Regions from separate parts of the Streptomyces sp. HUAS TT7 genome, predicted to be linked through region 4. Evidence: riboswitches for the same ligand, from Rfam matches in the RefSeq annotation. Region 4 holds a riboswitch; each other region holds the start of a gene.
What was found. A riboswitch is a leader RNA that binds a small molecule or an ion and turns the genes downstream of it on or off. The one in region 4 is predicted to bind cyclic di-AMP.
Positions count from the first base shown of each region.

Region 1 (6,848 bases), 2.9 Mb from region 4:
CGGATCGCGGCGATCTGTTCGGGCGTGGCCGGGTCGCCGGGGTGGTGGCGCTCGGTCATCCGCACACAGCCGATGTCGACCGAGCGGGCGGCCTCCACGGTCCGCGAGCCGACCACGAACTCGGTGGAGCCGCCGCCGATGTCGACGACCAGGTAGTCGCCCGTCCGTCGCCCGCCACCACCCTTCCAAGGAAGGGGCTCCGCCCCCTCTTTATCGGCGTGCAGTTCCTTGGTGGCGCCGGTGAAGGAAAACTCGGCCTCCTGGTCGCCGGAGATCACCTCGGGCTCGACGCCCAGGATGTCGAGGACGCCGCGTACGAAGTCGTCCCGGTTCTCGGCGTCGCGCGAGGCGGAGGTCGCGACGAACCGGATGCGCTCGGCGCCCAGCTCCTTGATCACCGCGGCGTACTCGCGGCACGCCGCGAACGTCCGCTCCAGGGCCTCGGGGGCGAGCCGCCCGGTGCGGTCGACGCCCTGGCCGAGCCGGACGATCGTCATGCGCCGGTCCAGATCGGTGATCTCCCCGGTGGCCGGGTCGGCGTCCGCGACCAGCAGGCGGATCGAGTTCGTACCGCAGTCGATCGCGGCGACGCGCGTCACTTGGTGTCCTCCCCGCCGCACGGCGTCACGCACGGGCCCTTGGCCCACCACTCGGGCAGCATGGCGATCGCCTCGTCGCCGAGCGGGTTCACACCCGGGCCCGCGGCCAGCGAGTGGCCGACGAGCACGTGCAGGCACTTGACCCGGTCCGGCATGCCGCCCGCGCTCGGGAAGCCCTCCAGGACCTCGATGGCGTCGCGGCGCGCGATGTAGTCCTCGTGCGCGGCGCGGTAGGCGGCGGCGAGCTCCGGGTCGCTCGCGAGGCGCTCCGTCATCTCCTTCATGACGCCGTTCGCCTCCAGGGTGCCGATCGCGGAGGCCGCGCGCGGGCACGTCAGGTAGTACGTCGTCGGGAAGGGCGTGCCGTCCTCCAGGCGCGGGGCCGTCTCGACGACGTCCGGGTTGCCGCAGGGGCAGCGGTGCGCGATCGCGCGCAGCCCGCGCGGCGGGCGGCCCAGCTGCTGCTTGAAGGCGGCGATGTCCGCGTCGGTGGGCTCGGTGCGTTCGGTCTGGGGCGGGGGCGTTTCCATGCCTGGGTCAGTCTCTATCGCTAGCAGGTGGTCAGTTGGCGGGGCGGTCGGCGTTGTCGACGCCGTCCCAGAGGTTGTAGTGCCAGGCGCGGCTGGTCGCGGCCTTGTCCTCGTGGTGCTTGTTCGCCGCGCCCGGGTCGACGACGGTGAAGCTGGTCTCCCCCGGGAACTGCATGTGCAGATGCTCGCGGGCCAGTTTCTCGATGTACGCGTCGTCCTGGAGGCGTGCCTTCTCGTCGCGCAGCTTCTCGACCGCCTTCTGGGCCTCGACGGCCCTGCGCTTCTGGTCTGAGATGTCGGCGCGCTGCGAGACGTACTGCCGCATCGGGTAGGCGAGCGCCACGATCAGCGAGCAGAGGACCAGGGCGAGCAGCGCCGCCCGGCCGGTGAGCCGGGAGCGGCGGGCCTGCCGTTTGGTCTGCGATCGGTAGACGCGGGCAGCGGTCTGCTCGCCGAGCACCTTGAGCCGGGCCGCGGTGGAGAACCGGTCACGGTCCGCGGTCTTGGCGTTCTTGCCCATCGCTCTCCCGCCTCCCCTTACACACGTACGTCCCCGGACACGGTACGGGACCGCGGCCGGGGACGTACGTACGACTGGCTAGGGCTTTAGCCCATCAAATGTCAGCCCTTGAAACGCGGGAAGGCGGAGCGGCCCGCGTAGACCGCGGCGTCGTCGAGGATCTCCTCGATGCGCAGCAGCTGGTTGTACTTGGCGACGCGGTCCGAGCGGGCCGGGGCGCCGGTCTTGATCTGGCCGCAGTTCACCGCGACGGCGAGGTCGGCGATGGTGACGTCCTCGGTCTCGCCGGAGCGGTGGGACATCATGCACTTGAAGCCGTTGCGTTGGGCCATCTCGACGGCGTCCAGGGTCTCGGTCAGCGAACCGATCTGGTTGACCTTGACGAGCAGGGCGTTGGCGGAGCCCTCCTCGATGCCGCGCGAGAGACGCTCGGGGTTGGTGACGAACAGGTCGTCGCCGACGATCTGGACCTTGGAGCCGAGGCGCGAGGTGATGGTGTTCCAGCCGGCCCAGTCGTCCTCGAACAGCGGGTCCTCGATGGAGACCAGCGGGTACGCGGAGACGAGCTCCTCGTAGTACTCGGTCATCTCGGCGGCCGAGCGGGACTTGCCCTCGAACTCGTACTTGCCGTCCTTGTAGAACTCGGACGCGGCGACGTCGAGCGCGAGCGCGATGTCCTTGCCCGGGGCGTAGCCGGCTTCCTTGATGGCCTCGAGGATGAGGTCCAGGGCGGCGCGGTTGGACTCCAGGTTCGGCGCGAAGCCGCCCTCGTCGCCGAGGCCGGTGGACAGGCCCTTGCGCTTCAGGACGCCCTTGAGCGTGTGGTAGACCTCGGCACCCCAGCGAAGGGCCTCGGAGAAGGACTCCGCGCCGATCGGGGCGATCATGAACTCCTGGATGTCGACGTTGGAGTCGGCGTGCGACCCACCGTTGAGGATGTTCATCATCGGGACGGGCAGCAGGTGCGCGTTCGGGCCGCCCAGGTAGCGGAACAGCGGCAGGTCGCTGGCCTCGGAGGCGGCGTGCGCGACGGCGAGGGAGACGCCGAGGATGGCGTTGGCGCCGAGCGAGCCCTTGTTGTCCGTGGCATCCAGGTCGAACATGGCCTGGTCGATCAGGCGCTGCTCGGTGGCGTCGTAGCCGACGAGCTCCGGGCCGATCTGCTCGATGACGGCGAGGACGGCCTTCTCGACACCCTTGCCGCCGTAGCGGTTCGGGTCACCGTCACGAAGCTCGATGGCCTCGAAGGCACCGGTGGAGGCGCCGGACGGAACTGCAGCACGACCGGTGCTGCCGTCGTCGAGGCCGACCTCGACCTCGACCGTGGGGTTGCCTCGGGAGTCCAGGATTTCCCGGGCTACGACGACGTCGATGGACGGCACGAGCATCTCCTTCTGGGATGTGACGCTAGATGTGACGCAAGCAGTGCAAGGTCGTGCGGGGTCGCGTTCGCCTTGCGACAAGAGCCTAACCGGCTCTGGAGCTCCGGCCAGCCGAGTGCCCGCCTCCTGGGACGAAAAAGGGCCCAAAGGCCCTGATTCCGGGCAAAGGACCACAACACTACTGCCGGGTAACAGCGAAAACCCCGGCCCGGCGCGTACGGGGGAATGCGCGCCGGGCCGGGGCGATCTGGGGGCGGGTCGGTCTCAGCCGAGGTGCAGCTTCTGGCCCGGGAAGATCAGGTTCGCGTCCTTGACGATGTCCTTGTTCAGCTCGAACAGCTTCTGCCAGCCGCCCTTGACTCCGTTGGCGGCGGCGATGCCGCCGAGGGTGTCGCCGGACTTGACGGTGTATTCGCCGTTGCCCTGCTTGACCGGCTCGGTGCGCTGCTCGTCGCGGGCGGCCGGCGCGGACTCGGTGCGCTCGGACTTCTTCGCCTTCGGCTGCGGCTGGGCCTGCTGCTTCGGCTTCGAGGACTCCGAAGACTTCGAGGACTTCGGCTTCGAGGACGAACCGGAGGTGTCCACGTCGGCCTTGCTGCCGCCGGACGTCAGGTTGCCGGCGCTCGCGCAGCCCCAGGCACCCGGGCCCTGCATCGCGAGCAGCTTCTCGGCGGTGGCTATCTGCTGGCCCTTGGTGGCGAGGTCGGCGCGCGAGGCGTACTGGGTGCCGCCGGCGGCGGCCCAGGAGGACTGCGAGAACTGCAGGCCGCCGTAGTAGCCGTTGCCGGTGTTGATGGACCAGTTGCCGCCGGACTCGCACTGGGCGACGGCGTCCCAGGTCTGGACGGATGCGGCGGAGGCGTTGCCCGCCGCCATCAGCGGGGCGGCCACGGCGGCGCCGGTGACACCGGCCAGCGTGGCGACACGGACGGCCTTGGACGGGCGACGGTGCTTGCCCTTGCCGGAAAGCAGCATGGAGGTTCTCCTCACCGACGCCTGCGAGGTGAGCTGTCGGGTTCGGGCGTGAGCTGCCCGGCCGAGCGTCGATGCGCCCGTCTTCACCCCAAGCCGTTGCGGCAGTTACGTGAACTGCCGGGCCCGGCACTTACCTTGGGTCCCCCGCTCCTGCCTACGGCGCATAAGCGTCGGCTGTTCCCGTCGGCCGACGGCAGGATTCGGCGTGCTCGGTCGACGGGGCTCGTGGTGACGAGCGAGTCCGACGAAAACACACGCCCCGCCAATGTTCAAAGACGCACATCGGGGAGAAATCCCCCCTACTTGCCGCCACAGAAGGGGCGTTTCCGCAGGTGAGGGGCGGGGCGGACGGACCGGGCAGACGGGACACGCCAGTTGAGGCGAAGAGACCCATGTCTCACTTGCACGAACCGGACATAGGGCTGCGAACTAACCCTGCTTCGGCGCCGACTTCGGGTTCGCCACAGCCGCTGCCGCATCCTTCAGGTCCAGGCTCTGGCCAGGCAGGATGAGGTTGGGGTCGGTGCCGATCAGCTTCTCGTTGGCGTGGTACAGCGCGGGCCAGCCGCCCTGGATCTTGTTCGCCTCGGCGATGGCCGACAGATTGTCGCCGGGGCGGACGGTGTAGTCGCCGTTCGCGGCAGGGGCGTTACCGGACTCACGTGAGGCATCGTCACCTCGCGAGGCGTGCCGTCCGGAATCGCGGCTATCGGGGGAGTTGCCCGAATTGTTCGAACCACTCGTACCGGCCGGCGTGCCCGGGTCGGCCTGACCGGTCGTCGGGGCGGACGGGGACGTACCGCCCGGCGCCGTGCCCGCGCTCTCCTCCGGCGAGGGCGCCCCGCGGTGCTTGCCGGGGCTCGCCGGGGTGGACGCGGACGGCGTCGGGGACTTGGCCGGGTCGCTCGGCTTCGTGGCACCCGGGGCCGGCGTGGCGGGCGTGGAGCCGCTCGGCGTCGGCGTGGCGTCGGGCGCCTTGGTCGCCGGGGCGGTGGGGATCGCCGGGGCGGTGGGGGTCGCGGGAGCGGGCGTGGGCGTCCCGGTCGACGTGTCGGGCGCGCCCGGGTCGACGTCCGCCGAGCCGCCACCCTTGGTGAGCCCGGCGCCGGTGCCGCAGTTCGCGAAGGCCCCCGGCCCCTTGGCCGCGAGCACCCGCTCGGCGACGGCTATCTGTTGGGCGCGGCTGGCGAGGTCGGCGCGCTGCGCGTAGTCCGTGCCGCCGTACGCCTCCCAGGTGGCCTGCGAGAACTGGAGCCCGCCGTACAGGCCGTTGCCGAAGTCGGCACTCCACATTCCGCCGGACTCGCAGGCGGCCACCTGGTTCCAGGTGGTCGCGTCCGCGGCGTTCGCGCCGGTCGCGGCGAGTAGGGGAAGCGCGATGGCCGATCCGGTCACTCCTGCCGCGACGACGAGAGCGGGTGCCTGGCGAGGTCGACGATGCCGTCCATTCCCGGAGCGCATGGATAAGGCCTTCCGTGTGACTGCTGAGCCGAATGAACGGTGAACGTAGCCGTACTCGAACGCTTGTCACAAGTCGATGCAGCGGGGATCACATAAAAGTCACAGTCTTGACGGACCGTCACATCCGGATGTTTCCGGTGAGGGCGTGAACTCGACCGGCAGGGTGCGCAGTCCGCGCATGATGAGCCCGCCGCGCCAGCGCAAATCGTCAGGTTCCACCGCGAGCCGCAGGTCAGGGAGGCGCCGCAGCAGGGTGGCGAGTGCGGTCTGCCCTTCGAGCCGGGCGAGCGGCGCACCGAGGCAGTAGTGGATCCCGTGCCCGTATCCGAGGTGCTGGTTGTCCTTCCGGCCGAGGTCGAGGGTGTCCGGATCGGCGAAGCGCCCGGGGTCACGGTCAGCGGCGGCGAGCACGACGAGCACGGGGTCGCCGGCCGCGATGTCCTGCCCGCCGAGCGTCAGGGGCCGGGTGGCGAACCGCCAGGTGGCCATCTCGACGGGCCCGTCGTAGCGGAGAAGTTCCTCGACCCCGGTTTCGAGAAGACCGGTCTCCCCGGCCGCGAGGGAGTCCTGAAGCCGTTCGCGCTGCCCCGGATTGCGGAGCAAGGCGTACATACCGTTGCCAATGAGGTTGACCGTCGTCTCGAATCCGGCGAAGAGCAGGATGAAGGCCATGGCGGCGGCTTCGTTCTCGGTGAGGTGCTCGCCGTGGTCGCTGGCCTCGATGAGCCGGGAGATGAGGTCGTCGCCGGGGTTCTCGCGCTTCTTGTGGATGAGCTCGGCCAGGTAGTTCCGCATCTTCTTGACGGAGCGGGCGACACCCCCTCGGGGGCCGCCCCCGTGCCGGATCATCATGCCCGCCCAGTCGCGGAAGTCGTCCTGGTCCTCGCGGGGCACGCCGAGCAGATCGCAGATGGCATAAATGGGAAGCGGGAACGCGAACTCGTGAATGAGGTCGGCCGACCCCTCGGCCTCGAACGCGTCGATGAGCCGGTCGGTCAACTCCTGCACCCGGGGCGCGAATTGGGCGACGGTACGAGGAGTGAACGCCTTCGACACCAGACGCCGCAGCCGGGTGTGATCGGGCGGGTCGATGTTGAGCAGATGCGTCATCAGCTCGGCCTTGCGCTCGCCCGGGATGCCGGTTTTGCCCTTGGCGTGGGCGGGCTCGTCGTGGTGTGCGGGGTTCTTGGAGAGCCGCTGGTCGGCGAGGGCCTGCTTGGCGTCCCCGTACCGCGTGACCAGCCACGCCTCGACGCCGCTCGGCAGCCGGGTGCGGTGCACGGGGGCGTGCTCGCGCAGCCAGGCGTAGGCCGGGTACGGGTCGGTGGCGAACTCCCAGGTGAAGAGTTCGGGGGCGGGCGGGGCGGGCGGAATGGGGTTG
Region 1 is NZ_CP196175.1:5,147,421-5,154,268, reverse strand. Features, by position in the region: gene ACSHXC_RS23330 (Ppx/GppA phosphatase family protein) at 1-599, opposite strand, end outside; gene ACSHXC_RS23325 (DUF501 domain-containing protein) at 596-1,129, opposite strand; gene ACSHXC_RS23320 (FtsB family cell division protein) at 1,161-1,649, opposite strand; gene eno (phosphopyruvate hydratase) at 1,751-3,037, opposite strand; gene ACSHXC_RS23310 (transglycosylase family protein) at 3,296-4,006, opposite strand; cyclic di-AMP (ydaO/yuaA leader) riboswitch at 4,010-4,178, opposite strand; gene ACSHXC_RS23305 (transglycosylase family protein) at 4,436-5,467, opposite strand; gene ACSHXC_RS23300 (cytochrome P450 family protein) at 5,567-6,848, opposite strand, start outside.
Region 1: another riboswitch for cyclic di-AMP. It lies ahead of ACSHXC_RS23310 (transglycosylase family protein); the one in region 4 lies ahead of ACSHXC_RS36565 (transglycosylase SLT domain-containing protein).

Region 2 (6,848 bases), 5.8 Mb from region 4:
CTCGCGGTGGTCGGCGACATCGACCCCGAGCAGACGCTGGCCTGGGTCGAGAAGTACTTCGGCTCCATCCCCACCCACGACGGCAAGCAGCCGCCGCGCGACGGCGCGCTGCCCGACACCATGGGCGGGCAGCTGCGCGAGGTCGTCGAGGAGGACGTCCCGGCGCGCGCCCTGATGGCCGCCTACCGGCTGCCCCACGACGGCACCCGCGAGGCGGACGCCGCCGACCTGGCGCTGACCGTCCTCGGCGGCGGCGAGTCCTCCCGGCTGCACAACCGCCTGGTCCGCCGCGACCAGAGCGCCGTGGCGGCCGGGTTCGGTCTGCTGCGGCTCGCCGGCGCCCCCTCGCTCGGCTGGCTGGACGTCAAGACGTCGGCCGGCGTCGAGGTCCCCGACATCGAGGCCGCGGTCGACGAGGAGCTCGCCCGGTTCGCCGAGGAGGGCCCGACCGAGGAGGAGATGGAGCGCGCCCAGGCCCAGTTGGAGCGCGAGTGGCTCGACCGGCTCGGCACCGTGGCCGGCCGCGCCGACGAACTGTGCCGGTACGCCGTGCTGTTCGGCGACCCGCAGCTCGCCCTGACGGCCGTCGACCGCGTTCTGGACATCACCGCGGAAGAGGTCAAGGCGGTCGCCGCCGCGACCCTGCGCCCCGACAACCGGGCCGTCCTGGTGTACGAGCCCACCGCGGCACCCGAGGCAGGCAACGAAGAGGAAGAGGCGGGCCAGTGACGGACGCTGTCGTGACCATGGAATTCCACCCGCAGCCGGTCGCCGGCACCGCCACGCCGTGGGCCTTCCCGGCCCCCGAGCGCGGCACGCTCGCCAACGGCCTGACCGTGCTGCGCTGCCACCGCCCCGGCCAGCAGGTCGTCGCCGTGGAGATCTTCCTCGCGGCCCCGCTGGACGCCGAGCCCGAGGGCCTCGACGGCGTCGCCACGATCATGGCGCGCGCCCTGACCGAGGGCACCGACAAGCACTCGGCCGAGGAGTTCGCCGCCGAGCTGGAGCGGTGCGGCGCCACCATCGACGCGCACGCCGACCACCCCGGCGTCCGGGTCTCCCTCGAAGTGCCGGTCTCCCGGCTGCCCAAGGCGCTCTCGCTGCTCGCCGAGGCGCTGCGGGCCCCCGCGTTCGCCGACTCCGAGGTCGAGCGGCTCGTACGCAACCGGCTCGACGAGATCCCGCACGAGCAGGCCAACCCGTCCCGGCGGGCCGCCAAGCAGCTCTCCAAGGAGCTGTTCCCGGCCTCCGCGCGCATGTCCCGGCCCCGCCAGGGCACCGAGGAGACCGTCGCCGCCATCGACGCGGCCGCGGTGCGCGCCTTCTACGAGGCGTATGTGCGCCCCGCGACGACCGTCACCGTCGTCGTCGGCGACCTGTCGGGCACCGACCTCGACGCGATCCTCGCGGACACCCTGGGCGACTGGACCGGCAATACGGCCGAGCCGCGCCCCATGCCGCCGATCACCGCCGACGACACCGGCCGGGTCGTCATCGTGGACCGCCCCGGCGCCGTCCAGACCCAGCTGCTCATCGGCCGCGTCGGCGCCGACCGGCACGACCGGGTCTGGCCGGCCCAGGTCCTCGGCACGTACTGCCTGGGCGGCACCCTCACCTCGCGCCTGGACCGCGTGCTGCGCGAGGAGAAGGGCTACACCTACGGTGTCCGCGCGTTCGGCCAGGTGCTGCGCTCGGGGCCGGACGGCGGCGCGGCCATGCTCGCCATCAGCGGCTCGGTCGACACCCCGCACACCGGCCCGGCCCTCGACGACCTGTGGAAGGTGCTGCGCACGCTGGCCGCCGAAGGCCTCACGGACGCCGAGCGCGAGACGGCCGTGCAGAACCTGGTGGGCGTCGCGCCGCTCAAGTACGAGACCGCGGCGGCCGTCGCGGGGACGCTGGCCGACCAGGTCGAGCAGCACCTCCCGGACGACTACCAGGCGCAGTTGTACGCGCTGCTCGCGGAGACCGGCACCGTGGAGGCGACGGCGGCCGTCGTCAACGCCTTCCCCGCCGACCGGCTCGTCACGGTCCTCGTGGGGGACGCGGCACAGATCGAGGAGCCGGTCAGGGCGCTCGGAATCGGCGAAGTGACCGTCGTAGCAGGCTGATTGAGGCATCGTCCGGGCCGACCGAGGCACGCGGACGACGGAGGGTTGCGGGACCCCGGTGGCGGATGCGCCGCCGGGGTCCTCCTTAATGTCCGTTTTGTAGGGGAGGTTGCCTGTCTGTCATGTGGCGTGCGCTACAAAAACCGGTGTCTGTTTGGTGATTGAAAGATCAGCCGTCTAGCGTCGGTCCCGCTGTCCGTCACCACCCGTCGCAGCCGCGGCACCGGACAGCGATCGCCGAGTCCCCGAAGGCGCGAGCCTGGGGAGCCGGGGACCCACTCAGTCCCTGGGGTGAATCGGACGCCTCCGCCCGCGGAGGAGCCCGTAGGAGACCTTCCTGCTCCGAACCCGTCAGCTAACCCGGTAGGCGAGATGGAAGGAAAGGACACCGCCACTCCATGGCGTTCACCCGTGCCACCGGGAAGCATCGCGCGCCCAGCCGTATGACGCGCCGCAGCGCGAACATCGCGGGCATCGCCACCCTCGCCACCGCCGGAGTCGTAGGCACCCTCGCCTCCCCGGCCATGGCGGCCCCGAGCACCACCACCGCCGACACGGGCCTGACCCAGGCCATCGTCATCGGTGACAGCATCGCCGACCAGGTGGGCGCCCAGGCCGACGCGCAGAAGCAGGCCGCCGCGAAGGCCAAGGCGAAGGCCGAGGCCGAGGCCGCCGCCAAGGCGAAGGCCGAGCAGCGGGCCAAGGAGGCACGCGAGGCCAAGGAGCGTGCCGCGCGCGAGGCCGAGCGCAAGCGCCTCAACACCTTCGTGGCCCCCATATCCGACAGTTATGTGTCCACCGGCTACAAGACCGGCGGATCCCTGTGGTCCTCCGGCAGCCACACCGGCATCGACTTCCATGCGGGGATCGGCACTTCGGTGCACGCCGTGGGTCTGGGCACCGTCGTCGAGGCCGGCAACGGCGGCGCGTACGGCAACAACGTCGTGGTCAAGATGCACGACGGCACGTACACCCAGTACGGCCACCTCTCGGTCATCCAGGTCTCCGTCGGCCAGACCGTCGAGCCGGGCCAGCAGATCGCCCTGTCGGGCAACACCGGCAACACCACCGGCCCGCACCTCCACTTCGAGGCCCGCACCGGCCCGGAGTACGGCTCGGACATCGACCCCATCGCCTACCTGCGCTCGCACGGCGTCTCCGTCTGAGACATCCGAGGCGTACGAGACGTCCAGGACGTCCGAAGCGCCCCCGCGCACACCGAAGGCCCCCGGCACGCCGCCGGGGGCCTTCGGCATTGGCCAAAAGAAATCCATTGATTCCGGCTCGTCACCGGGAATTAACAAGGCCTGCCATAGAGTCGCTGAACAGGCGTTGCGCGATCGCGTTTCGCGGGGATTGAGGCGGAGGTTCGGCCATGCGTATTCCGGCGCATTCGGTATGCACGGCAATCCGCGACGACATCGTCTCGGGTGTCTTCGAGCGGGGCAGCCGGCTCACCGAGGAAGTCCTCGCACGCCGTTACGGGGTATCGCGCGTCCCGGTCCGCGAGGCCCTGCGCACCCTGGAGTCCGAGGGGTTCGTCACCACCCGCAGACACGCCGGCGCCTGCGTGGCCGAGCCCACCGAGCTGGAGGCCGCCGACCTCCTCGAACTGCGCCTGGTCCTTGAGCCGTTGGCCGCCGCCCGTGCTGCGGGCCGCCGCAGCGAGGCCCATCTCAAGGTGCTGCGCGGCCTGGTGAGGCTGGGTCAGGACCGGGCCAGGCGCGGCCAGGGCGAGGATCTGCGCCCGCTCGGCGGCTGGTTCCACGAGACGCTCGCCCAGGCCTCCGCGAGCCCCGGACTGATCGCGCTGCTCACGCAGTTGAGGCACAAGGTCGCCTGGATGTACGCGGTCGAGGTGCCGGCCCGCCCGGCCGAGGCCTGGGCCGAACTCGGCGCGATCACCGACGCGGTGGCCCGCGGGGATACCGAACGCGCCCGCTCGCTCACCGCCCTGCACGCCGAGCGATCATTTTCCGCCCATCGGCTGCGCGGGCCCGCACCCGTGAGAACTTCGCAACATGCCGTAAACACCGCGAGCGCCCGCACTTAACAGCACGGCCGTATACAAAGAAAGGAAATAAAGCGCACCGCATTGTGCTGCCCGGAATCAGGATTTTCCGCGCACCCCATGCCCGCGAGAACTCAATGCATCGCGCACGCCCCATGCCGGGGGAAAGCGAAAGGACCGCCGGGCCCGAATTCGGGATCAGCGGTCCTTCGGTGTGACGCGGTGTCGCGCCGACCGGATCAGACGGTCTCGGGGAGCTCCTCAAGACCCTCGGCGACCAGCTTGGCCAGCCGGTCGAGTGCGACGTCCGCGCCCTCGGCGTCGGAGGCCAGCACGATCTCCTCGCCGCCCTGCGCACCCAGACCGAGCACCGCGAGCATGGACGCGGCGTTGACCGGGTTGCCGTCGGCCTTGGCGATCGTCATGGGGACTCCGGCAGCCGTGGCGGCACGGACGAAGATGGACGCGGGGCGGGCGTGCAGGCCCTCGGCCCAGCCGACGTTGACGCGGCGCTCAGCCATGGTGTTGCCCTTCGAAATCTCTGACGGTTGTCTAGACCAGTCTCTCATGTGGTGCGCGGTGCTCGTACCGACCTTGGGCCCGGGCGCGCCGCCGATCGGCCCTGTCCACCTTGCCCCGCCCCGTACGGCCCCGCGACCCGTACGCTTTCGGTATGACGACGGCGTCCGACCCCGCGTACCCGGCTCACTGGGAGGCCGACGTGGTGCTCCGCGACGGCGGCACCGCGCGCATCAGGCCCATCACCACCGAGGACGCCGAGCGGCTCGTCTCCTTCTACGAGCTGGTCTCGGACGAGTCGAAGTACTACCGCTTCTTCGCCCCCTACCCCCGGCTCTCCGCGAAGGACGTCCACCGCTTCACCCATCACGACTACGTCGACCGGGTCGGCCTGGCCGCCACCGTCGGCGGCGAGTTCATCGCGACCGTCCGCTACGACCGCATCAACGCCCAGGGCCGCCCCGCCCGCCCGTCTCCCACCACCGCCCTTGCGGGAGGGCGCTTCGCGCCCGCCCCTCCTGCGGCCCCCGCCGACGAGGCCGAGGTCGCCTTCCTCGTCCAGGACGCGCACCAGGGCCGGGGCGTCGCCTCCACGCTGCTCGAACACATCGCGGCGGTCGCCCGCGAGCGGGGCATCCGGCGGTTCGCGGCCGAGGTTCTGCCGGCCAACAGCAAGATGATCAAGGTGTTCACGGACGCCGGCTACCAGCAGAAGCGGTCCTTCGAGGACGGCTCGGTCCACCTCACCCTCGACCTGGAGCCCACCGCCGAGTCCCTCGCCGTGCAGCGCGCCCGCGAACACCGAGCCGAGGCGAGATCCGTGCAGCGCCTCCTTACGCCCGGCTCGGTCGCGGTCATCGGCACCGGCCGCGCGCCCGGCGGCGTCGGCCGCACGGTCCTGCGCAACCTCCTGGGCGCCGGATTCACCGGACGTACGTACGCCGTGAACAAGGCGCTCGGCCCGGAGCAGCGCGAACTCGACGGGGTCCCCGCCTTCCCCTCCGTGGCCGCGATCGGCGAACCGGTCGACCTGGCGATCGTCGCGGTGCCTGCCGAACGAGTGCCGGAAGCGGTTGCCGACTGCGGGGAGCACGGCGTCCAGAGCCTCGTCGTCCTCGCCGCCGACTACGCGGAGAGCGGCCCGGACGGCAGGGAGCGCCAGCGCGCCCTGGTCCGTCAGGCCCGCTCGTACGGGATGCGGCTGATCGGCCCCAACGCGTTCGGGATCATCAACACCGCGGCCGGGGTGCGGCTGAATGCCTCGCTGGCCCCCGAGCCGCCCGCCCCGGGCCGGATCGGCCTGTTCACCCAGTCCGGCGCGATCGGCATCGCCCTCCTGTCGGGCCTCTACCGGCGCGGCGCGGGCCTGTCGACCTTCATCTCCTCCGGCAACCGCGCGGACCTCTCCGGCAACGACTTCCTCCAGTACTGGTACGAGGACCCCGCCACCGATGTGGTCCTGCTCTACCTGGAGTCCATCGGGAACCCGCGGAAGTTCACCCGGCTCGCCCGCCGCACGGCCGCCGCGAAGCCCGTCGTCGTGGTCAAGGGCGCCCGGCACAGCGGTGCGACCCCGCCGGGCCACGCCGTTCCGGTGACCCGGGTGCCGGACGCCACGGTCTCGGCGCTGCTGCGCCAGGCGGGCGTCATCCTGGTCGGCACGGTCACCGAACTCGTCGACGCGGGCCTGCTGCTCGCGGGCCAGCCGCTGCCCGCGGGCCCGCGCGTGGCGATCCTCGGCAACTCCGAATCGCTCGGCCTCCTGACGTACGACGCCTGCCTGACCGAGGGGCTGCGGCCGCTCAGGCCCCTCGACCTGACGACGGGGGCGACCCCGGCCGACTTCCGCACGGCCCTTGCGGCGGCCCTCGCCGACGATGCCTGCGACGCGGTCGTGGTGACGGCCATCCCGTGGGTCGGCGAGAACGGAGCGATGGAATCCGGCGATGGGCAGGTCCTCGCCGACGCCCTGCGCGAGGCGGCCGCCGCGGCACCGGCGAAGCCGGTGGCGGTGGTCCATGTGGAGATCGGCGGCCTGGCGGAGGCGCTGTCGGCGGCAGCCCGAACGGTGAACAGAGGGGTACCCCAAACCCTGCCGAATCCGGTGCCGGCCAGCATCGATCCGGTCCCGCCCGGCACAAATCCAGTCTCTGGGGGTCCCCCCTGGACGAAGTCCTTGGGGGAGCGTGAGGAGCGGGGTCTGGGGC
Region 2 is NZ_CP196175.1:2,260,081-2,266,928, reverse strand. Features, by position in the region: gene ACSHXC_RS10065 (M16 family metallopeptidase) at 1-729, shown strand, start outside; gene ACSHXC_RS10060 (M16 family metallopeptidase) at 747-2,111, shown strand; cyclic di-AMP (ydaO/yuaA leader) riboswitch at 2,337-2,496, shown strand; gene ACSHXC_RS10055 (M23 family metallopeptidase) at 2,510-3,277, shown strand; gene ACSHXC_RS10050 (GntR family transcriptional regulator) at 3,487-4,164, shown strand; gene ACSHXC_RS10045 (HPr family phosphocarrier protein) at 4,362-4,643, opposite strand; gene ACSHXC_RS10040 (bifunctional acetate--CoA ligase family protein/GNAT family N-acetyltransferase) at 4,796-6,848, shown strand, end outside.
Region 2: another riboswitch for cyclic di-AMP. It lies ahead of ACSHXC_RS10055 (M23 family metallopeptidase); the one in region 4 lies ahead of ACSHXC_RS36565 (transglycosylase SLT domain-containing protein).

Region 3 (6,848 bases), 3.9 Mb from region 4:
CCTGCCCAGGGACAAGGCACCCCGCTTCCCGGGCGGCCCGGCGGCCGACCCCGCCGGATCCCACCACGAACGCAGGATCCGCAGCTTCCAGCCCCGCCGCAGCCGAGTCACCACCGGCCAGGGCGAGTACCTGGAGCGCCTGTGGCCGGTGTGGGGCTTCGACATCGACGGGCTGCGCAAGATCGACCTGGGCGAGATGTTCGACGGCCTTCCCGTCGTCCTGGAGATCGGCTTCGGCATGGGCGAGGCCACCGCGCAGATGGCCGCGGACGCCCCCGCCACCGGCATCCTCGCCGTGGACGTGCACACCCCCGGCCAGGGCAACCTCCTCGGTCTCGCCGAGCGCGGCGGCCTGAGCAACGTCCGGGTGGCCAACGGCGACGCGATCATCCTGCTGCGCGAAATGCTGGAGCCGGACGCCCTGGACGGCCTGCGCGTGTACTTCCCGGACCCGTGGCCCAAGAAGCGGCACCACAAGCGCCGCCTGATCCAGCCCGAGTTCCTCTCGCTGGCCGCGACGCGGATGAAGCCCGGCGCCGTACTGCACTGTGCGACGGACTGGGAGGACTACGCCGAGCAGATGCTCGAAGTGCTCGACGCGCACCCCGACTTCGAGAACACGGTGGAGGGCGGCGGCTACGCCCCGCGGCCCGCGTTCCGGCCGCTGACGCGGTTCGAGGGGCAGGGTCTCGACAAGGGGCATGTGGTGCACGACCTGCTGTTCCGACGGGTCGGGCACAGCGGGTAGTGCAGGCACCGTCGCGGATTGTCAGTGACCCTCGTTAGGGTCGTCTGGTGTCCTTCGAGTCGCTTCCGCATCGCCCGCATCCCGGGCAGGCGCCCCAGCAGGCCGGGCCGGCCATTGCGGCCCAGCCGGTTCCGGCGTGCGCGGACGAGCCCCGGTTCGACGCGGTCCCGCCGGACCGGTCGAAGTGGCGCTACCGGCCGCGCCGCGACTTCTGGCGTTCCAAGGCGGTCCGCGCGGGCGCGCTGATCACCCTGCTCGCCCTGTGCGGCCTGGTCATCCTCGCGCTCGTACGGGAACAGACCGGCACCGAGGGGTTCCTGGTAGGGCTCGGGCTCGCGGTGCTTCCGGTGCCGCTCCTCGGCGCCGCGTTCCGCTGGCTGGACCGGGTCGACCCCGGGCCGTGGCGCAACCTCCTGTTCGCCCTGGCGTGGGGCGCCTGCGCCGCCGCTCTGGTGGCGATCATCGCCAACTCGTTCGCGACGCGCTGGATAGCCACGGCCACCGCCGACCCCTCCTCGGCCGACCATCTGGGCGCCAGCGTCATAGCCCCGATCGTCGAGGAGAGCGCGAAGGCGGCGGCCGTCCTGCTGCTCTTCCTCTTCCGCAGACGCGACTTCAAGGGGATCGTCGACGGCGTGGTCTTCGCCGGTTTCACCGCGACCGGCTTCGCCTTCACCGAGAACATCCTCTATCTGGGCAACGCGTTCGGCGAGGACCAGGCAAGCCACAGCGCGGGCCTCGCCTCGACGACGGCGGCGACGTTCTTCGTACGGGTTGTCATGTCGCCGTTCGCGCACCCGCTGTTCACGGTGCTCACCGGCATCGGGTTCGGCGCGGCCGCGCTCGCGGCGCCCGGCAAGCGGCTGCGCCGCGTCGTGTTCCCGCTGGGCGGCCTGGTCTGCGCGATGGGCATGCACGCCCTGTGGAACAGCTCGACGCTGTTCGGGGTGTACGGCTTCTACATCGTGTACGGGGCGTTCATGGTGCCGGTGTTCGGGCTGCTCACCTGGCTCGCGATCTGGAGCCGGCAGCGCGAGCTGCGTACGGTCGCCGCCGAGCTGCCCGCCTATGCCGCGGCTGGCTGGCTCGGGCCCGCGGAGCCGCTCGCGCTGTCCTCGATGGCGGCCCGCGCGACGGCCCGCGACTTCGCGCACCGCACCTTCGGGGGGAAGCCGGCGGCGCGGGCGGTCGCCGAGTACGAGGCGTTCGCGACCGCGCTCGCCTTCCTGCGGCACCGCGCCTACCGCAGCGCGGGCGCGGTCGGCCCCGGTCCCGACTTCGCCGCCCGCGAGCAGGAGCTGCTCCACCATCTGTGGGAGCGCAAGCCGGTCGCAGGCCCGGCGCTGCTGTACGCGGCGGGGGCCACGGGCCGGATCTGGCTGCCCCCGCAGCCGGGCCCGCCGCACCCGTACACCCAGCACGCCCAGTACGCGCCGTATGTTCCCTACGTTCCGCAGGTTCCCTACGGGCAGCCGGGCCCGGCCGCGGGCCCGGCGCCGTACAACCCGTACCTACGCTGAGGCGGCCGTCAGCTCGGCGACCTGCGCGTCGGTCAGCTCCAGGTCGGCGACCGCGAGCAGCGCCGGGAGCTGCTCGACGGTACGGGCCGAGGCGATGGGCGCCGCGACGGTCGGCCGGGCGGCCAGCCAGGCCAGCGCCACCGTGGCGATCTCGGCGCCGGTCTCCTGGGCGGCCTTGTCGAGCGCGGCGAGCACCCTGCGGCCCCGCTCGGTCTCCAGGTGCTCCCCCGCGCCCTCGGCCCGCAGGCTGTTCACGGACTGGCCCGGGCGGTACTTGCCGGTGAGGAAGCCGGAGGCGAGCGAGAAGTAGGGGACGGCGGCCAGGCCCGCGCGGGACGCGGTCTCCTGGAGGGCGCCCTCGTAGGTGCCGCGCGAGACCAGGTTGTAGTGCGGCTGCAGCACCGCGTACTTGGCGAGGCCCTCGCGGTCGGAGAAGTCCAGGGACTCCTGGAGCCGCTCCGGGCTGATGTTGGAGGCGCCGAGCGCGCGGACCTTGCCGTCCCGCACCAGCTGGTCCAGGGCGGTCACGATCTCCTCGACGGGGACGGAGGGGTCGTCGAAGTGCGTGTAGTACAGGTCGATGTAATCGGTGCCGAGGCGGCGCAGCGACTCCTCGACGGCGGCCTTGATGTTGGTCGGGGCCAGGCCCTTGTAGCCGGGCAGCGCCCCGACCTTGGTGGCCACGACCACGTCGTCCCGGTTGCCGCGGGCGGCCAGCCACTTCCCGATGATCGCCTCGGACTCGCCACCGGAGTTTCCCTCGCCCCAGGCGGAATACAGGTCGGCGGTGTCGACGAAGTTGCCGCCGCCGTGGGTGTAGGCGTCCAGGACGGCGAAGGACTGGTCCTGGTCGGCTGTCCAGCCGAAGACGTTGCCGCCGAGGGAAAGGGGGAAGACGGAGAGGTCGGAGCTGCCGAGCACACGGAGAGAGGTCATGAGTTGATCAACTCCCTTACGGGGGTGGCTATTCCGGGCACCCCCGCCCGCAAGCAACTGGGGCTCCGCCCCAGACCCCGATCGCGCCTTAAAGGCGCTCGTCCTCAAACGCCGGACGGGCTAGGGGTGGCTGCTGCCCGTCATTAGCCACCTCAGGGGTTGAGCCCCTTCGACTGGAGCCAGGTCATCGGGTCGATGCCCGTGCCGGACGGGGTGTGGACCTCCAGGTGGAGGTGCGGCCCCGTCACGTTCCCGGTCGCGCCCACGCGACCGATCACGTCACCCGTCGACACCTTCTGCCCCTCACTCACCGCCAGCGAAGACTGGTGGCAGTACCAGAGCTCACTGCCGTCATCCAGCGTGATCACCGTGCGGTAGCCGTACGCCCCGGCCCAGCCCGCCGACTTGATCGTCCCGGAGTGGATGGCCTTGAGCGGCGTCCCCGTGGGGGCGGCGAAGTCGAGGCCGGTGTGGTGGCCGGAGGACCACATCGAGCCGGCCTCGCCGAAGGTGGAGGTGATCGTGTACGAGCCGACCGGCAGCGAGTAGCTCGCGGCCAGCTTGGCGAGCCGCTCCTCCTCCGCCTTCTTGGCCGCGGCCTCCTCGGCCGCCTTCTTCTCGGCGGCGGCCTTGGCGGCGGCCGCGTCCTGCTTGGCCTTGGCGTCGGCGGCCGCCTTCTCCGCCGCGGCCTTCTGCGCGGCCGCCTTCGCCTCGGCGACCGCACTGGCCTTCTGCTGCTCGGCCTGCTGGAGGATGCGGGCGCGCAGCGCCTCGCCCGCGTCGGTGGCACCCTGCTCGGCCTCGCTGGTGGACAGCCCCGTCATGGTCAGCGGCGAGGCGGCGATCTTCTGATCGGCCCTGGCGGCAGCGGTCTTGGGAGCATCCGGGCTGTCGTGCGAGACCAGCTCGCCGACGCCGGGCAGCGACCCGAGGTCGGGCAGGTTCTCGGATATGGAGTCGGGCAGCGATATGGAGACCGGCGGCTTGGTCTGCGCGGTGGCCATGCCGCCCGCGCCGACCGCGGCGATGACGCCGACGCCCAGCACCGTGGAGCTGCGGGCGAGCCCGCCACGCTGCTTGGCCACCCGGTGCCGGCCGCGTACCGGACGTACGGACTCCTCGGTCGGGTCCCACTCCTCCCAGCTCTCGGTCTCGCCGGGTACGTCCCCGTACAGCGAAACAGGGGGCAGGGGGGTGTTGAGGGCAGGCTCGTTGGACGCCACGAAGGCGCGCTCCTTTCCTTCCTTACCGCCTACCGGGTTAGCTGCCGGGTTCGGAGCAGGAAGGTCTCCTACGAGCGTCCATAACGGACGTCCGATTCACCCCAAGTTTGATGGTTCCCCGGTTCCCTCGCGGGATTCGGCGCATGCGCACGGTGCCGCCTTGGCGGCGACTGGGACGACCGCGCTGCGTTATCGAACGTTAATAGACAGCGGGGGCGGATTCCAAGCCGTTCCCATTGATCGTTAACGGTCCCGGCCGGGACTTAGTACCCCATAGCCGGTTCAAATCGGGCGAGTTGACAGCCTCTCAGGGTCACCCTCGCCACACCCGCTTTCTGACAGTGTGTCAATTGTTATGCGCAGCGGCACCCTTCGGGCACACACCGTGACGCCCTCTACTTCACGATCTTGACCGTGCGGCGCCGCTGCGGCTGGCCCTCGGCCGGGCGAGCCACCGCGAGCAGCGCCATGTCGTCGTTGGAGCCGCCGCCCGTGTAGCGGCGTACGTCGTCGACGAGCGCGTCCAGGACCTCCTCCGGGCCGGGGAAGATCGCGCCGCGCAGCCGGGTGCCGGGGTCGTAGAAGACGCCGGAGCCGTCGCGCGCCTCGGACAGGCCGTCGGTGTAGAGCAGCAGCGTCGCCCCGGGCGGGAAGGGGCGCACGTCCGCCCGGTCCGGCCACACCCCGAGATCGGCCATGCCGAGCGGCAGCGCGGGCTCGGACGGCACGAGCGCGTCGAGCGAGCCGTCCGCCTGCAGCATGAACGGCTCGGGGTGCCCCCGGTTCACCAGGCGTACGGTGCCGTCACCGCGCGGGATCTCGGCGAGCAGCGCGGTGGTGAACCCCTCGACCGCGTCCAGCCGGTCGCGCCGGGTGCCCTCGCGGGCCAGCGCCCGCTCCAGGCGCTGGGCGACCGCCTCCAGGGAGGACTCCTGCTCGGCGGCCTCCCGGAACGCACCGATCACCACGGCGACGGCCTCCACCGCCTGGAGCCCCTTGCCGCGTACGTCGCCGACGATGAGCCGGACCCCGTACGGGGTGTCCTGCACGGCGAACAGGTCCCCGCCGATGAAGGCGTCCGCCTGCGCGGCCTCGTACCGCGCGGCGACATTGAGCCCGCCGATACGGGGCGCCGGTGTGGGCAGCACGGCGCGCTGGGCGGTCTCCGCGATGACGCGCTGGGAGGCGAGCTGTTCGCCGCTGCGGCGCAGGATGCGGTTGATGACGAGGGCGAGCGCGCCCACCGTGAGCACGGTGAACAGCTCGCTGGACCCTTCGCCGAGGTTGGGCAGATCGTGTATGAACCAGAGCGCCACGACGGCGGCCAACGAACCCAGGCCCACGAGAGCGGTGCCGCGGCCCGAGTAGAACGGGGCGGCGACGACCGGCGCGCCCGCGAACAGCGCGGCGGCGGTCAGGTCGGGCGGGGTCGAGGCGTCGAAAACGAAGCCGACGACGATCAGCAGTACGGGTAGCGCCCGTACCAGGCGCCCGTCGCCCTCTGCTCGCTGCCGCACCCGTCCAGCCTGGCGCTTCCCGGCTCCCGCGGCGACTCGGCCGCACCCAACCGGGGCAGTCAGCGGCGGCGGCAGCGGTGGGGCCCCGGGCGTCCCCGGGCGCAGCTTCCCCTGGTGTGGCGATGGTTCGCACCCTGGTCGGGCACGCACGGCAGCTCGGCCCAGCCGCCACGATTCAGGCGGCAGCCGTGCGCGGGGCCCGCGGACCCGGCGGCCGACGCCCCGTTGACGGGGAGGGGCTCCCCCAGCTCCTCGCAGCCGCTCAGCAGGAACGCACCCACGGCGAGCAGCAACACGACAGGCACCTTCCGCCGTGTCCCCACCCGTGTCCCGATATTCCTGCGCTCACTCATGGCGCACGCGAGACTACTCCCCGCACGCGCCCCTGGCGTCCGGCCCGTCCGTGAGGTGCCGCTCGGCGTACACCGTCAGGCCGTCCCGTACGAAGGCCGCCGTGCCCTCGCCGTGCTTGTCGTAGTTGACGCCGAAGCGCGGGTCGTCGACGTACATCCGGCCGAGCCCGATGACGTACGACCTGCCGACGCTCGCCGTGGTGGACAGCCAGGCGACATGGCGCCGCGCGATGTCCTGCGCCTCGTCACCGTCGGCCGCGAGCCCGGCCTGGTGCGCCCGCCCCCAGTCCCGGGCGATGTCCTCGTGCTCCTTCAGGAATCCCTTCCTCTGAGCCTCGCTGAGCGAGCGCCACCAGCGGTCGCCCTTCTCATAGGCGTCCCGCCCCCAGCGCCGGCTCACCTCCTCCTCGTACTGGGTGTGGTCAAAGCCGTCGAACACTTCCTCCGCCATGAGCTCCTCTCCCTTCTCGGTCTTGTGCAGGGTGGTCCGCACGGACGCGATCTGCCGCGCGATGCGCTCGCGCTCCTGTTCAAGGAGGCGCAGATGGGTC
Region 3 is NZ_CP196175.1:4,098,790-4,105,637, forward strand. Features, by position in the region: gene trmB (tRNA (guanosine(46)-N7)-methyltransferase TrmB) at 1-748, shown strand, start outside; gene ACSHXC_RS18445 (PrsW family intramembrane metalloprotease) at 796-2,268, shown strand; gene ACSHXC_RS18450 (aldo/keto reductase) at 2,260-3,204, opposite strand; gene ACSHXC_RS18455 (M23 family metallopeptidase) at 3,357-4,427, opposite strand; cyclic di-AMP (ydaO/yuaA leader) riboswitch at 4,439-4,579, opposite strand; gene ACSHXC_RS18460 (PP2C family protein-serine/threonine phosphatase) at 4,823-5,944, opposite strand; gene ACSHXC_RS18465 (MerR family transcriptional regulator) at 6,311-6,848, opposite strand, start outside.
Region 3: another riboswitch for cyclic di-AMP. It lies ahead of ACSHXC_RS18455 (M23 family metallopeptidase); the one in region 4 lies ahead of ACSHXC_RS36565 (transglycosylase SLT domain-containing protein).

Region 4 (6,848 bases):
CCGGTGCGAGCGTGTTCCGGGGCATCGAGGGCTTCGGCGCCTCCTCGCTCATCCACACCCAGCGGCTGCTCTCGCTGAGCGAGGACCTGCCCGTCGCGATCGTCGTCGTGGACGACGAGCAGCGCGTACGGGACTTCCTGCCACAGCTCGACGAGCTGGTCGCCGAGGGCCTGGTGATGCTCGACGACTGCGAGGTCATCCGGTACGCCGGACGGGAGCGCGCCGAGTGAACTGGCTGCTCGTGGTGGCGGGGGCGGCCATCGGCGCGCCCCTGCGGTACCTCACCGACCTGGCCGTGCAGAGGAAGCACGACAGCGTCTTCCCCTGGGGCACCTTCACCGTCAACGTCGTCGGCTGTCTGATCCTCGGCGTGCTCACCGGTGCGGTCACGGCGGGCGCCGCGTCCTCACAGGTGCAGCTGTTCGTGGGCACCGGGCTCTGCGGGGCGCTGACCACGTACTCGACCTTCTCCTACGAGACGCTGCGGCTCGCCGAGGACGGGGCGAAGTTCTACGCCGCGGCGAACGTCGTGGTCAGCGTGGTGGCCGGGCTCGGCGCGGTCTTCATGGGCGTGGCGACCGCCGAGGCGTGGTGGGCCTGAGGCCCGGCTTCATCACGTTCGGCTGAGGCTGAAGGCACAGCCACGCAACCTACCTCTATCCTTTTACGTCTACGAGCTTGTAGACGTTCATTTTCCGCTCACGAGGCAGTTGCCAGGACTTCTGCTCCCCGCCAAGCCCTGTTCGCCGCGGGGCGCGCACCGCCCGTCGAACCACCGGAGAGCCGCATCCCATGACCAGTTCCACCCCCACGCCGCAAGCCCTGGACGGCGCGTCCATCGACGGCGGTCTGTACGGCGACATCACCGACTTCGCCCGGCACACGCACTGGCTGAACGGGCCGGTGTCCGCCTTCACCACTTACGGCGTCGCCCTGTTCGCGGTGTTCATGCTGGCCGGCTGGTGGTTCGCCCGGCGCAAGGACGCCTCGGTGATGGCGGCGGCGCTGGCCGCGCCCCTCGCGATGGTGCTCGCGTACGTGGTCAATGCCGCGATCAAGACGGTGTTCACGGAGCCGCGCCCCTGCCGAGCGCTGCCGCACGACTTTCTGATCGAGAAGTGCCCGCCTCTGGACGACTACGCGTTCCCCAGCAACCACACCACGGTGGCCGCGGCCGCGGCGGTGGCCCTGTTCCTGGTCAACCGGCGCCTCGGGATTCTGGCCTCGGTGGCCGCGCTCCTGATGGGTGCCTCGCGGGTGTACGTGGGTGCGCACTATCCGCATGACGTGCTGGTCGCGTTCGTGGTCGGAGGGGTGGTCTCGTTCGCGGTGACCTGGTCCGCGCGCCGGTTCGCGGCCCCGCTCGTGACGCGGCTGCGGGGCGGCGCGCTGAGGCCGCTGCTTGCGTGAGCGGGTGTTCTCCGGCGCGTTCTCCGGCACCCTGAGGCGGCGTTCCTCATGCGCTCGGGCGTGGACCGCTGTCCAGGCCGGGCCCGACGCCCTAGGCTCGGCGACGTGCTGCGAATCGTCGAAGAACTCGCCGGACCGGGCCCGCTGCGCATCTGCGCCCACGCCCCCGCCGACGGTGCTGCCGGGACCGGGCTGCGGGTGCTGCTGATCGCGGACGTGCTGGCGCGCGTCGTCGAAATGCGCGGCCGGGCGGTGCTCATCGGGTGGGCCGGCCCGCAGGACAAAGCGGCCGCCGCTGCCGCCGGCATCCGGCCCGCCGACGCCGAGGGCGACCCGAAGGAGATCGCGGAGGCGCTCGGCGGCCCGCCCGGCGTGCAGCTCACCGCCGGGACGTACGAAGGCTCGGGCAGCGCCTGCCTGCAGATCGGCGAGGCCCAGCTGCCCCCGTTCGAGGGCCTCGACCTCCTCGCCGTACGGCTGCTGCTGCTCAGCCACCCCTACGAGGAGCCGGTCTCGGTCACCGCCGAGCAGGTCGGCGAGGCCGGCCGCGCCATGGCCCGCTGGCGGCGTGCCGTGGCGGACTGGGCCGAGCAGCCCTCGAAGCCGATCCCCGCCGACCTCAAGAGCACCGCCCGTACCGCCCTGGACAATCGGCTCGACACCGCGGCCGTCCTGCGCCTCCTCCACGATCTGGCGACGGCCGACGACGTGCCGCAGGGAGCCAAGTTCGAAACCATGGCCCACCTCGACCGCGTGCTCGGCCTCGAACTCGTCCGCGAGGTGGGGACCGCGCGCGGGGGAGCGGGTCAGTAGTCCCCGCGGACGGGCCACGCAGGCACATCGCCCCGTGACGGCAGATGGGCCGGACGCCGGGGAGGTGGGCCGAAGACTGCTCAGCCCTCGAAGCCGCCCTCGCTCAGGGCCTTGTCGATGCGGGCGCGGTGCGTCGCTTCCCACATGTCGAGGGATTCGTCGGCCTCCTTGGCCAACTTGCGCCGGGCGTCCAGGAGCACCTGCTCCCAGCGGGCGCGGGGAGTGACCACGATGCCCTCCTCGTCGGCCACCACGATGTCGCCCGCGTCCACCCGCACGCCGCCGCAGCGCACCGGCTCGTTGAGCGGGGCCACGGCCTTCTTGGTTCCGGGGATGGGAATGACGCCCCGGGCGAACACGGGAAAGCCCAACTCGCGGACCTCGGCGAGGTCACGAATGACACCGTCGGCCACGAACGCGGCGATTCCCCGGCGTTGGGCGACGGCGCACACGTTTCCGCCGGCGAGCGCGTGGTCCAGGTCGCCCGATTCGACGACGACGACCGAACCGGGCTCCGCACGGTGGATGGCCGCGTGCAGCATGAGGTTGTCGCCCGGGGGACACCGAACGGTGAATGCGGGACCCGAAACGCGCGGCATCGGGGACCACAAAGGGCGAATGCCGATATCCATGACCTGCTCGCGTCCCAGGACGTCGGCGAGCGTGGTCGGGGAAATGTTCTTGAATTCGCTGATGTCGTTCATGTTTCTTCCTGACGGGACTTGACAGGGCGTAATAAGGGCTTGTTCGGAGCGCCAGTTGGGTGGCACCGGGTGTTCGGTGCCGCCTCGGTACGAGCGTGTGCGGCTTTGAACGCCGGAATGATCTCAGGCGATCTGATGCGCCGCCAGCAGGCTTTTTTGTGAGATGGGGTCGGTGGCGACCGGAGCCGTGCAGGCATGGGCGCCCGCCAGCGTGCCGAAGCGGCCGCATTCCCGTACGTCCCGGCCGGTGAGCCTGCCGTACAGGAAGCCGCTGACGTACGCGTCGCCCGCGCCGCTGGTGTCCACGACGGGGGCGTGGGGTGCGACCGCCGGGATGTGGTGTGGGGTCGGTCCGCCGTCCCGGGTGAGAAGGTAGGAGCCCTCGGCGCCGGCCGTGGCGACCACCGTGTCCGCGCGGCCCTCGCGGAGGATCTCCCGCATCAGAGCGGGGGTGTTGTCGCCCGCGCCCGCCGCGCTGAGGAACACGAGGTCGGAGCGGAGTGCGAACTCCCGGTGGTGGTCGGCCAGTCCGTCCCAGTCGTGCAGATCGGTCGAGACCGGGACGCCGAGCGCCTCGATGTCGTCGAGGAGGAAGCGCGCGAAGTTCATGATGGAGAGGTGGACGTGGCGGGTCCGGCGCAGCCGGGGGAGGTAGAAGTCCCGGGGCATGCGCAGGTCGGCCGGGTCGCGGGCGTCGTAGAAGGACATCCGGCGGCCGTTCGCGTCCACCAGGTTCACCGCGCGCCGGGTACCCGCCGGGGAGATCAGCGGGGCGAAGTCGACATCGCCCTCGGCCAGCAGCTCGCGGACCCGGGAGCCGATCCAGTCGTCGCCGATGCAGTCGATCAGGCCGACCTCCAGGCCGAGCGCCCGGGCCCCGAGAGCCACGTTCGCGCCGGTGTGCCCGGGCCACTCCTCAATGGGCCCGACCTGCACCGAGTCGGCCGGCGGGACCGGCAGGGAATCGACCCGTACGACCGTGTCCACCCCCGTGCCCCCGACCACCAGGACGTCGTACTCCGCGCTCTCTCGGATCACCGTTCCACCCCTCCGCTGCCGGCCCCCGCCGTGGAGGGCTGCCTGTGACCATGATCTCCGGCAGGGGCGTAAGGGAGGTGTGTGGTGTCGCCGGTATGCGAGACATGGGTCATAAGAGAGGTCCCAAGTGTCCAAAATGAGGCACTTTGAGGCGCCGTCGCTCCGGTTTTTGTAATGTCCGAATTGGTGGCTATTGAGTAAGGCTCGCCTCTTTTGCGGGTCGGCTGTTCGGTTGCTCGAAGAGCGAGTGAATTGGGTCACGTGCGGGGGTGTGGGCGCCCGGGTCCGCCGGGGTCATTTCGGTTGGGCCGAAAGCGAGTTGAGAGCGTCGGGCGGGGTGGCCGACGGGTGTGGATTTAAGTGGATCTATATCCCGGATCGCGCCCTTTGAATTCTGGGCTTGTTTCCACTCGGCGTATTCGTCTACGTTCACCGCAATCCGGATGGAACGCCGAATCCTGCCGCCGTCCGGACCCTCCCACACACGTATGGCAGGAGCGGGGGACCCAGGTAAGCCGCCGATCCGGATTCCGGAACGGCTGGGGTGAAGTCGCGTGCGCCGCGACCGGACATCTCCCGTCCGAACCCGACAGCTCACCTCGCAGGCGAAGGAGAGGAATTCACCATGCCTGCAAAGGGCAAGCACCGCCGCCCCAAGTCCAGCTCGTTCTCCCGTGGCCTCGCCGTCGCGGGTACGGGCGGCGCCGTACTCGCCATTCCGGTGATCGGTGCGACCACGGCCACCGCCGCGCCCGCGTCGGTCCACTCCGCCACCCCCGTCACGGCGGTGAAGGCGTCCCCCACGAGCTACTCCGTCGTCGCCGGGGACTCGCTTGCCAAGATCGCCGACGCCCTCAACGTGAGCGGCGGCTGGAAGCAGCTGTACCAGGACAACCAGAGCGTCATCGGCGGCAACCCGGCCCTGATCCAGCCCGGCCTCAAGCTCACCGTCGGCGCCCCCGCCCGGGCCGCCTCGGCCGACCGTGCCGACCGCTCCGCCCGCACGACGAGCCTCACCACGGCGACTACGGCGACCACGGCCAGTGCGCCGAAGTACGCCAACAACCTGGACGGCTGGATCAAGCAGTCGCTGGACGTCATGGCTCAGCACGGCATCCCGGGAAGCTACAACGGCATCTACCGCAACATCATGCGTGAGTCGTCGGGCAACCCGCTCGCCATCAACAACTGGGACATCAACGCCATCAACGGCGTCCCGTCCAAGGGCCTGCTCCAGGTCATCCAGCCCACCTTCGACGCCTTCCACGTGCCGGGCACGTCCACGGACCTCTACGACCCGGTGGCGAACATCACCGCCGCGTGCAACTACGCCGCCAAGAGGTACGGCTCGATCGACAACGTCTTCGGGGCGTACTGACGGTCGGCCTCGGGGCCGGGCGCTTGAGGAGGGCGCCCGGCCCACCGGGCCGACGGCCCCAACTGACCATCCGGTGGCGGGGTTTCGGATCCCGCAAGTCGGCAGATAGGGGCGCCCTACCTGCTTCGCTCCCCGTGTGCAGGGTTCAAACGGGGAGCGGCGCAAATTTCGTTCACCCCCCAGGGTGAACAATTCGAAGGCTGCACGTTTCTGCATGCGGCTCTATTCCTAGGGTGGTAGTGCGTCACCCCGGGACCACGGTGACTGCCCGACAACCGAGTACCTCCGCACCCGCGGGGGTCAGTTCTGGACCGGGAGCTGCCATGGGAACCACCGCTCGGCCATCCGTCTCGGCGCCTGTTCCGCTTCCGCCGGGGCTGCTGCCGGACCGGTGCTGCAACGCCCGTACCTATCTGATGCAGGGGTTCACGGTGGTCGAGGTCCAGGGCACCGTCGACCTGGCCACCGCGCCCGGCGTACAGCTGCACCTCGACGCCGCCACACAGCCGACGGGCGCCCGCGTGATCGTGGACCTGCGGCCCGTCGACTTCTTCGACTGCGCCGCGCTCACCCTGCTGTGCCGGGCGTTCCGGAGAACCCGGGCGCGCGACGGCCACCTCGGCGTGGTGTGTGTACGGCCCTGGCATCGGCGGATCCTGACGGCGGGCGGTCTCGACCCGCTCTTCACGCCGACGACCACGATCGAGGAAGCGGCCCGGGCCGCCCTGGCCGCACCGAAGGCCGGTGACAACTAGAGCTGGGCGCAGGGCTCTGGCATACACGAAGAAGAGCCCGCGCCCTTGACGGGAAGGTCGGCGGGGGCGGGCGTATCGTCGCGTGGGTGACTGCGATGAGAAAGATCATCCTTCCCATGTCGGTCTCCCTCGACGGCTTTTTCGCTGGGCCCGAGGGCGAAATCGACGGGCACATGGTCGACGACGAGCTGCACCGGTACGTCAACGGACAAGGCGCGTCCGGGCGGGGACCTCGTGATCGGCGGGGCGAATCTCGCCGCCACGTTCCGGCAGTACGACCTCATCGACAATTCCGCCTCTACGTCCACCCGGTCCTGCTCGGAACGGGCAAGCGCCTCTTTGCGACCTCGGGCGCCGACACGCACAAGCTGCGACTCATCGAGACCCGCACCTTCGGCAACGGCGTCGTCCTCCTGCACCACGAGCGGGTCCGGACAGCCGAGTAACCGGCGCCCGTACGCACCCGGAAGACGGCGGGAACGAGGAACATGGAACGGCAACTGGCCAGGCAATGGCTCGCGACGGCTGTCGAGGAGGCCCGAGCGGGCCTCGCGGAGGGCGGCATCCCGATCGGCGCGGCGCTCTACGGCGCGGACGGAGCAGTGCTGGGCCGCGGACACAATCGGCGGGTGCAGGACAATGATCCCTCGCTGCATGCCGAGACGTCGGCATTCCGCAATGCGGGAAGGCAACGTTCGTACCGGGGCACGACGATGGTGACCACGCTGTCCCCGTGCTGGTATTGCAGCG
Region 4 is NZ_CP196175.1:8,045,165-8,052,012, forward strand. Features, by position in the region: gene ACSHXC_RS36535 (DUF190 domain-containing protein) at 1-230, shown strand, start outside; gene crcB (fluoride efflux transporter CrcB) at 227-601, shown strand; gene ACSHXC_RS36545 (phosphatase PAP2 family protein) at 793-1,410, shown strand; gene ACSHXC_RS36550 (hypothetical protein) at 1,516-2,223, shown strand; gene ACSHXC_RS36555 (RraA family protein) at 2,304-2,927, opposite strand; gene ACSHXC_RS36560 (carbohydrate kinase family protein) at 3,051-3,965, opposite strand; cyclic di-AMP (ydaO/yuaA leader) riboswitch at 4,405-4,588, shown strand; gene ACSHXC_RS36565 (transglycosylase SLT domain-containing protein) at 4,591-5,343, shown strand; gene ACSHXC_RS36570 (anti-sigma factor antagonist) at 5,667-6,098, shown strand; partial or broken gene ACSHXC_RS36575 (dihydrofolate reductase family protein) at 6,194-6,544, shown strand; gene ACSHXC_RS36580 (nucleoside deaminase) at 6,587-6,848, shown strand, end outside.